One region of the Streptosporangium sp. NPDC049078 genome, then DNA from elsewhere that is predicted to be linked to it. Evidence: riboswitches for the same ligand, from Rfam matches in the RefSeq annotation. Region 1 holds a riboswitch; the other holds the start of a gene.
What was found. Region 1 has a riboswitch for cobalamin ahead of metE (5-methyltetrahydropteroyltriglutamate--homocysteine S-methyltransferase). Riboswitches for the same ligand answer to the same signal wherever they lie in the genome.
Positions count from the first base shown of each region.

Region 2: linked by a shared signal. The riboswitch ahead of AB0B90_RS13700 (CbtB-domain containing protein) and the one ahead of metE (5-methyltetrahydropteroyltriglutamate--homocysteine S-methyltransferase) in region 1 are both predicted to bind cobalamin.

Region 1 covers NZ_JBEZEL010000010.1:215,555-219,791, forward strand. Annotated here, with positions in the region: gene AB0B90_RS19020 (hemerythrin domain-containing protein) at 1-470, shown strand, start outside; gene metE (5-methyltetrahydropteroyltriglutamate--homocysteine S-methyltransferase) at 567-2,801, opposite strand; cobalamin riboswitch at 2,920-3,111, opposite strand; gene AB0B90_RS19030 (hypothetical protein) at 3,182-4,003, opposite strand.
Region 2 covers NZ_JBEZEL010000007.1:164,134-168,370, reverse strand. Annotated here, with positions in the region: gene dop (depupylase/deamidase Dop) at 1-1,054, shown strand, start outside; cobalamin riboswitch at 1,174-1,304, shown strand; gene AB0B90_RS13700 (CbtB-domain containing protein) at 1,339-1,533, shown strand; gene AB0B90_RS13695 (CbtA family protein) at 1,541-2,281, shown strand; gene AB0B90_RS13690 (histidine phosphatase family protein) at 2,278-2,850, shown strand; gene AB0B90_RS13685 (VWA domain-containing protein) at 2,894-4,237, shown strand, end outside.

The DNA of each region.
Region 1 (4,237 bases):
TGCACGCCTCGGCGGGTCTCATCCGCTCCTTCATCGAGGAGTACCACGAGCGCCTGGAAGAGAAGTACGTCTTCCCGCCGCTGGTCAAGGCCGGCAAGCTCACCGGCACCGTCACGGTGCTGCTCCAGCAACATCGGCGCGGACGCACGGTGACCGGCCGCATCCTGAACGCCACCGGCACCACCGGCGTCGCGACGCCGTCCGCCCAGGCCCGCCGCGCCCTGGTCGCCGACATGGCCGCCTTCGTCCGCATGTACGAACCGCACGAGGCGCGCGAGGACACCGTCGTCTTCCCCGCCCTGCGCGAAGTCGTCTCCGCCAAGCAGTTCGCCGAGTTGGGCGAGATCTTCGAAGACGAGGAACACCGCCGTTTCGGTACGGCCGGCTTCGCAGGCGTCGTCAACCAGGTGGCCGACATCGAGAAGAGCCTCGGCATCTACGACCTGGCCCAGTTCACTCCCCGGGGGTGAGCTGTCGATGACTTGAACGCGATCATGCGGTGTGTGGCCAGGAAGCTTCCTGAACGCCGGCCCGAAGCAGGGCTTCGGGCCGGGAAGCGGCACTGATCAGAGATCCGCTCGGACAGCTCGGGCGGCGGCGACCATGTTGGCCAGGGCTGCTCGCGTCTCGGGGTAGCCGCGGGTCTTCAGCCCGCAGTCGGGGTTGACCCACAGACGGTCGGCCGAAACGGCCTGGAGGGCGTTGCGCAGGTTGTCCTCGATCTCCTCGGCGGTCGGGACGCGCGGTGAGTGGATGTCGTAGACGCCGGGGCCGATGCCGTTGGCGTAGCCGACCTCGGTCAGGTAGGGCAACAGCTCCATGTGGGAGCGGGCGGCCTCGACGCTGGTGACGTCGGCGTCCAGGTCGGCGATCGGGCTGATGATCTCGCCGAACTCCGAGTAGCACATGTGGGTGTGGATCTGGGTGGAGTCGGCGGCGCCGGAGGTGGCCAGCCGGAACGCCCCGACCGCCCAGGCCAGATAGACCTCCTGGTCGTCCTTTCGGAGCGGCAGGAGCTCGCGCAGCGCCGGCTCGTCCACCTGGATGATCCCGATCCCGGCGGCCTCCAGATCCGTGATCTCGTCCCGGAGCGCGAGGGCCACCTGGCGGGCGGTCTGCGCCAAGGGCTGGTCGTCGCGGACGAACGACCAGGCCAGCATCGTCACCGGCCCGGTGAGCATGCCCTTGACCGGCCTGGACGTGAGCGACTGGGCGTAGGAGGCCCACTCCACCGTCATCGGCTCGGGGCGTGAGACGTCGCCGTGCAGGATCGGCGGGCGCACGCAGCGGGAACCGTACGACTGGACCCAGCCGTGGTCGGTGGCGGCGTAGCCGTCGAGTCGCTCGGCGAAGTACTGGACCATGTCGTTGCGCTCGGGCTCGCCGTGGACGAGCACGTCCAGGCCGAGCTCCTCCTGAAGCGTGATCACGCGGGCGATCTCGGTGCGCATCGCCTCGACGTAGGCGTTCTCGTCGATCCGTCCCGCCTTACGGTCCGCGCGGGCCTTGCGGATCTCCGCGGTCTGCGGGAACGAGCCGATCGTCGTCGTGGCCAGCTCGGGCAGTCCCAGTTTGGCCCGCTGCGCCGCGAACCGGACCGCCCGATCGGCCCGCCGCGCGTCACCAAGAGCCTCCAGCCGGGCCCGGACGTCGGGATCGGCCGGTACGACAGGGGGTTTCACGGCCGACGGGTTCTCGGAGCGCAGGTCGGCGGCGAGACCGACCAGCTCGGCGACCTTCTGCCGGGCGAACGCCAGCCGCGCCCGGACCGCCGGGTCCAGCGCCGCCTCACTGTCGAGGTCGATCGGGACGTGCAGCAGTGAACAGGAACTGCTCAGCTCCACCGTGTCGGCGAACCCGAGCAGGACCGCATACGTCGACTTCACCCGCGCCGGGTCGGCGCGCCACACGTTCCTGCCGTCGACCACCCCGGCGACCAAGGTCTTGCGGGCCAGCCCGCCGACCGAGGCCACCGCCTCCAGGTTGCCGGGTCCGGCGACGAAGTCGAGCCCGATCGCCTCGACCTCGGTGGAAGCGATCGTCCGCAGCGCCTGCGCACCGACGGCGCCGAAGTACGTGGCGAGCAGGATCTTCGGACGGCTGGGCAGGCCGCCAAGCCGCCGGTAGGCCCGCCCGAGCGCGTCGATCTCCCGGGCCCCGAGGTCGCGGGCCAGGACAGGCTCGTCGAACTGCACCCATTGCGCGCCCGCGCCCGCCAGCCGTTCCAGCAACTCGGCGTAGGTCTCCACCAGGGAGTCCAGCAGGTCGAGCGGGGTGAATCCCTCAGGTGAGTTCGGCGCGGCCTTGGCCAGCAGGAGATAGGTGAGCGGGCCGACGAGCACGGGCCGCGTCTCGATCCCCAGATTCCTGGCCTCCAGATACTCGGCCACGGGCTTGGCGGCCGAGCCTCCGGCGAGCTGGAACCGGGTGTCCAACGCCATCTCGGGGACGATGTAGTGGTAGTTGGTGTCAAACCATTTGGTCATCTCCAGGGGCGGAAGCTCGGCAGTGCCTCGCGCCATCGCGAAGTACCGGTCGAGCCCGGTGAGGTCGCGGTAACGCGTCGGCACGGCGTCGATCATGACCGTGGTGTCGAGCACCTGGTCGTAGAACGAGAACGTGTTCGACGGGATCGCATCAAGGCCCGCGTCACGCAGCTCGGTCCAGACCGAGCCGCGCAGCGACGCGGCGGTCGCCTCCAGCTCGTCGGCGCCGATCGTGCCGGCCCAGAAATCCTCGGTGGCGAATTTGAGCTCCCGATGCGCGCCGATGCGCGGGTAGCCCAAAACGGTCGTCCTCATGGCAACTTCCCTCGTCTCGCCAGTATGCGGCCAGGCAGGAGAGAGAAACGCAACGCGGAGCAGGCCCCCGGCGAGCGCGTCCCAGGCCCTCCCACGAGGCCGCGGACCACCGCGCGCCGAGCGGCACGCGGGCGGAGGCAGGTCTTCGGACTCGCGGGCACCATGCCTGAGGCATGACCTACTGGCCGTCGCTTCCCAGGCACGCGCCCAGTGCTTGTGACGGCGGTCGTTCCTGCTTACCGCTGCGGGGCAGTCCCGGATTCACACCGGGTTCCCTCTTACGACGCCCACCCCCGAAGGAGACGGGCGAACCATCCACACCGGAGAGCTTAACGGCCCGGCCACCGTTCGGGCCCAGTCGTGTGCGCGTCGGTGGCTCACTACGGGCGAACGGCGACCGATTCGGCGGAGAGCGTGACCTCGATGGTGATGTGCGGATTGTCCACTTGCGGGAGCTGAAGCCCACGCTTGAACTCCTCCGCATCGTCCGGCATCATCTTCGGCTGAACTGTGACCTTGACGTGGCCGGTCTCGTCATCTGGGTGCGTCGTCATCGTGGCCACCTCAGGACGGGATTGGAGCCAGGACACGACCGTGTCCTGGGCCTCCCGAAGCTCCGCGGCCGAGAATCCCTTGCCGCCGATCAGGGTGACCTCCACGGGGAGGGTCCTGGCCAACTCGATCGCGCGAGTCGGAATGGGCCCCTTGAAGCCGACGCGCAGCCCTCGCTGGTCGTCGACGTACCTGACGCCGGAGATCTCGTCGGGAAACTCCGTATTAAGTTTGTCGATCACCTGACTGTTGGACGACTGCGAACCGAAGCGGTCGATGGCCTCCTCGTAGGAGATGCCCTCCGATCTGGCGATGGTCCCAAGGTCGACCAACTCGGCGTAGGGAATGCCGTCGATCGTCACGCCCGGGTCGGTCACCGCGGGGTCGTAACCCTCGAAGTCCGTCGGCTTGGGCGACGAGGTAGCAGCCACCCGGGTCGCGTACCGCTTGACGACCTCCTCCAAAGGCCGACCCGACGACGCTGCCTCTCGCTTGAGCCGCTCCAGGGTGGGCCGATGCGCTTTGGGCTGATCGGCCCGCGGCAACACGATCGTCTCGCTTCCGGCCACAGTGAGTGCCGGACCGGCACCGGACTGGCCGCAGGCGCACAACGACGCAAGCACCGCAATGGTCAAAAGCAATTTCTTCACACCTAAGGGACGCTCCGCCGCCCTGAAGGGTTCATCCAGCCGCTCCCGGTGCGGCGAAGTCCGTTCGTCAAATAACTTGGGTCTCTTGGCGCACTCCGGAAGGCACGGTCCGGCGCCGTTACGCGGGCGGAGGACGGTTGTGACCGGGCTCTCGCCGTTGCGGAGCAGGCGTGGTGCCGATGCCGGCCCGTGTCCTGGTCGCCCCGGTTGCCTGCCGAAGTGAAGCGCGGCCGG
Region 2 (4,237 bases), on a different contig from region 1:
CTGCCATGAGAACTACCTCATGCGCCGGGCCACCTCGTTCGCCGACATCGTCAGGCACCTGACGCCGTTCTTCGTCTCCCGGCAGGTCGTCACCGGCGCGGGCAAGGTCGGCATCGGTCAGGACTCACGGGGCGAGGGCTTCCAGATCAGCCAGCGGGCCGACTTCTTCGAGGTCGAGGTGGGGCTGGAGACGACGCTCAAGCGGCCGATCATCAACACCCGGGACGAACCCCACGCCGACCCGGAGAAATACCGTCGCCTGCACGTCATCATCGGTGACGCCAACATGTCGGAGATCTCGACCTACCTGAAGCTGGGGTCCACCGCGCTCGTCCTGGCGATGATCGAGGACGGCTACTTCACCCGAGACCTCGCCGTGGACAACCCCGTCCAGGCCCTGCGCGCGGTCTCACACGACCCCACGCTCAAGTACGAGATCTCCATGCGCGACGGCCGCAAGCTGACGGCGGTGCAGCTCCAGATGGAATACCTGGAGCTCGCGCGCAAGTATGCCGAGGAGCGCAGCGCCAACGGCCTGGACGAGCCCACCAAGGACATCCTGGAGCGCTGGGAGTCGGTCCTCACCCGCCTGGCGGAGGATCCGATGCAGCTGTCCGGCGAGCTCGACTGGGTGGCCAAGCTGGAGCTTCTGGAGGGATACCGGACCCGTGACGGCCTTCCCTGGTCGCATCCGCGTCTGCAGCTCGTCGATCTCCAGTACTCCGACATCCGTCCCGACCGAGGACTCTACAACCGGCTGGTCGCCCGGGGCCGCATGCAGCGCCTGGTCACCGAGGAGGAGGTGCAGAGGGCCATCGAGGTGCCGCCCAACGACACCCGGGCCTACTTCCGAGGCCGCTGCCTGAGCCAGTACAGCGAGTCGGTGGCCGCGGCCTCCTGGGACTCGGTCATCTTCGACATCCCCGGCCGTGAGTCGCTGCAGCGCGTCCCCACCCTTGAGCCGCTGCGCGGCACCAAGGCCCACGTGGGAGAGCTGTTCGACCGCTGCCGTACCGCCGCTGAGCTGGTGACGGCGCTCACCGGCGAGCAGTGACGTCCTGAGCGGGGCCTGAGAAGGGCCTGAGAGGGGGAGGCGGCCCGGCCGGGCCACCTCCCCCTCTTCGCGCCTACCGGATCCCGTCAAACCGGACACCTGGATTGACGGGGGACGGAGAATCGGGATACGTTCCGGGTGCTTTGTGGCGGTGCGAGGGAAATCCGGTGAAATTCCGGTGCGGTCGCGCCACTGTAATCCGGCCCGCGAGGGCCGGGAGCCAGGTCACACTCGGCCGCCACCGACCTACGAAAAGGGACGCGTCAATCCCGGAGGAGGTGGCCGTGAGCCAGATCTCGGCACCGCACACCCAGCCCATCCCATGGCACTCGCTCACCCGCTGGCTGCTCGCCGTACCGGCGCTGCTGCTTCTCGCCTATCTGGTCACCTTCGACCAGGGGGCGATCTCCCAGGCGGGAAACTACCTGCACGAACTCATGCACGACGGGCGTCACCTGCTCGGCGTACCGTGCCACTGAGCCGCAGGTGATCTCCAAACTCATCGTCCGGGGCCTCGTCGCCGGACTGCTCGCAGGGCTGCTCGCGGCCGTCTTCGCCTACACCGTCGGCGAACCACGCATCGACCAGGCCATCGCGCTCGAGGAGGCGGCCGCGGCCGCCTCCTCGGCCGAACCACACGACGACACCGGGACCGCCGCCCACTCCCACGGTGAGGAGGAGGCCCTCGTCAGCAGGGACGGGCAGCGTTTCGGGCTCTTCCTCGCCCTCGGCCTGTACGGCCTGGCGATCGGGGGCCTGTTCTCCCTCGTCTACGCGGCCGTACGCGGCCGGGCGGGACCTCGCTCGGAACCGGTGCTCGCGGTCACGCTCGCCGCCGCCGCGTTCACCTCCGTCGTCCTCATCCCTTTCATGAAATATCCCGCCAACCCACCGGCGGTCGGTGACCCGGAGACGATCGACCAGCGCACCGTGCTCTATCTGGTCGCCGTGGCCATCGGGATCCTCGCCGTCGCCGCCGGCACCGCCGCCCACCGCTACGCCTCGCGGAGTGAACCGTGGGTGCGCTGGCTGTCGGCGGGCGCCGCCTTCCTGGTCCCCGTCGTCGCGGCCTGGATCCTCCTGCCGGAGATCTCGGAGGTGCCCCAGGGCTTCCCCGCCGATCTCCTGTGGGACTTCCGGATCGCCTCGATAGGAACCCAGGCGGTCTTCTGGGCCGGTGTCGGCGCGCTCTTCGCCTTCGCCGCCCGCAGGCGCGGCCCGGTGTGACGACCCCCTCGGGGGTCACCCGCCTGCTCCTGGTCTGCCACGCCTCCACCTCGGCGACGGCGCGGGCCGCGTTCCCCGTCGACGAACCACTCGACGAACGCGGCCTGCGCCGGGCCGAGAGGATGGCGCGGCACCTCGGCTGGGCAGACCCCGGTTCAGCGGCCTGCCCGGCCGAGCTGCGCTGCGTCCAGACGGCGGCGGCGCTCGGCCTGCGGGCGGAGCACGACCCGCTGCTCGCCGACTGCGACCACGGCCGCTGGAGTGGCATGACGCTCGGCGAGGTCGAGGCCGCGGAGCCCGAGGCGCTCGCCTCCTGGCTCGGCGATCCGGGCGCGGCGCCGCACGGCGGGGAGTCGATCACCGCGCTCCTCGCCAGGGTTTCCGGCTGGCTCGCCGTCCGTACTCCCGGCAGGGCCGTCGCGATCACCCATCCGGCGGTCATCCGTGCCGCGGTCGTCCACGTCCTTGGCGCCCCCGCCCGCTCCTTCTGGCGCGTCGACGTCGCGCCGCTGGCCCGGGTGGCACTCACCGGGCGCGGCGGGCGCTGGCGGCTCAGCCACCTCCCCTGACGGCGCGACCACCCGACCACGTGAATGCGAAGGAGATCCCAAGGTGCGCAACCCCCGCTATCCCTTCACCGCGATCGTGGGGCTGGAGGACCTGAAACTCGCGCTGATCCTCAACGCGGTCTCCCCCCGCGTCGGGGGAGTACTGGTCAGAGGGGAGAAGGGCACCGCCAAGTCCACGATCGTGCGGGCGCTGGCCGCTCTCCTGCCGCCTGTCGAGGTGGTGACCGGTTGCCGGTTCTCCTGCGACCCCGCCGCCCCCGACCCCGGCTGCCCCGACGGGCCACACGGGTCACACGGGTCACACGGGGCCCCCGAGGGGCCGGCGGCCCGGTCCATCAGACCCGCCCGCCTGGTCGAGCTGCCCGTCGGCGCCTCCGAGGACCGCCTCGTCGGCTCCCTCGACATCGAGCGGGCCCTCACCGAGGGCGTGAAATCCTTCGAACCCGGTCTCCTCGCGGGCGCCCACCGGGGTGTCCTGTACGTCGACGAGGTCAACCTTCTCCACGACCACCTGGTGGACCTGCTGCTCGACGCCGCGGCCCTCGGCACCTGCTACGTCGAGCGCGAGGGGGTGTCGGTACGGCACGCCGCCCGGTTCCTGCTGGTCGGGACGATGAACCCCGAGGAGGGGGAGCTGCGCCCGCAACTGCTCGACCGCTTCGGGCTGACCGTTGAGGTAAGGGCCTCGCGGGAGGCGTCCCAGCGGGCGGAGGTGGTCCGGCGCCGTCTGGCCTTCGAGGCCGACCCCGCCGCGTTCGCCGCCGCCTGGTCGGACGAGGATCGGGCGCTGGCCACGCGCATCGCCGAGGCCCGAGCCGGGGTCGCCCAGGTCGTCCTGCCGGAGGCGGCGTTGCTCAAGATCGCCACCGTCTGCGCGGGCTTCGAGGTGGACGGGCTCCGGGCCGACCTGGTCACCGCCGGCGCGGCGATCGCGCACGCCGCCTGGCAGGGCCGCACCTCCGTCACCGCCGACGACGTCCGGGAGGCGGCCAGGCTCGCGCTCCCGCACCGCCGTCGCCGTGACCCCTTCGACGCGCCAGGCCTGGACGAGTCCAGGCTCCAGGATCTCCTGGACAGGATCCCCGACGACCCCGGACCCGATCCTGACGGCCCCCAGGGGCCGGACGACCCCGGCGGCCCCGATCCCGGCAGAGACGAGGGAGGCCCGGAACCCGTATCCGGCGGCTCCGAGGCCGGGGACGCCACCTCGGACGACCCGGGCGGCTCCGGAGGGCACGACGGCGGGGACGCCTCCCCGCACGGGGCCGCCGACGCCCGGGACACCCCCGGCGCCGAGGCGGGGGAGGCTCAGGCCGCGAAACCCCGGGAACCGTCGGAGGCGACCGGGGGAGCACCGGCCCGCGAGCAGATCGTCGACGCCGAGCCC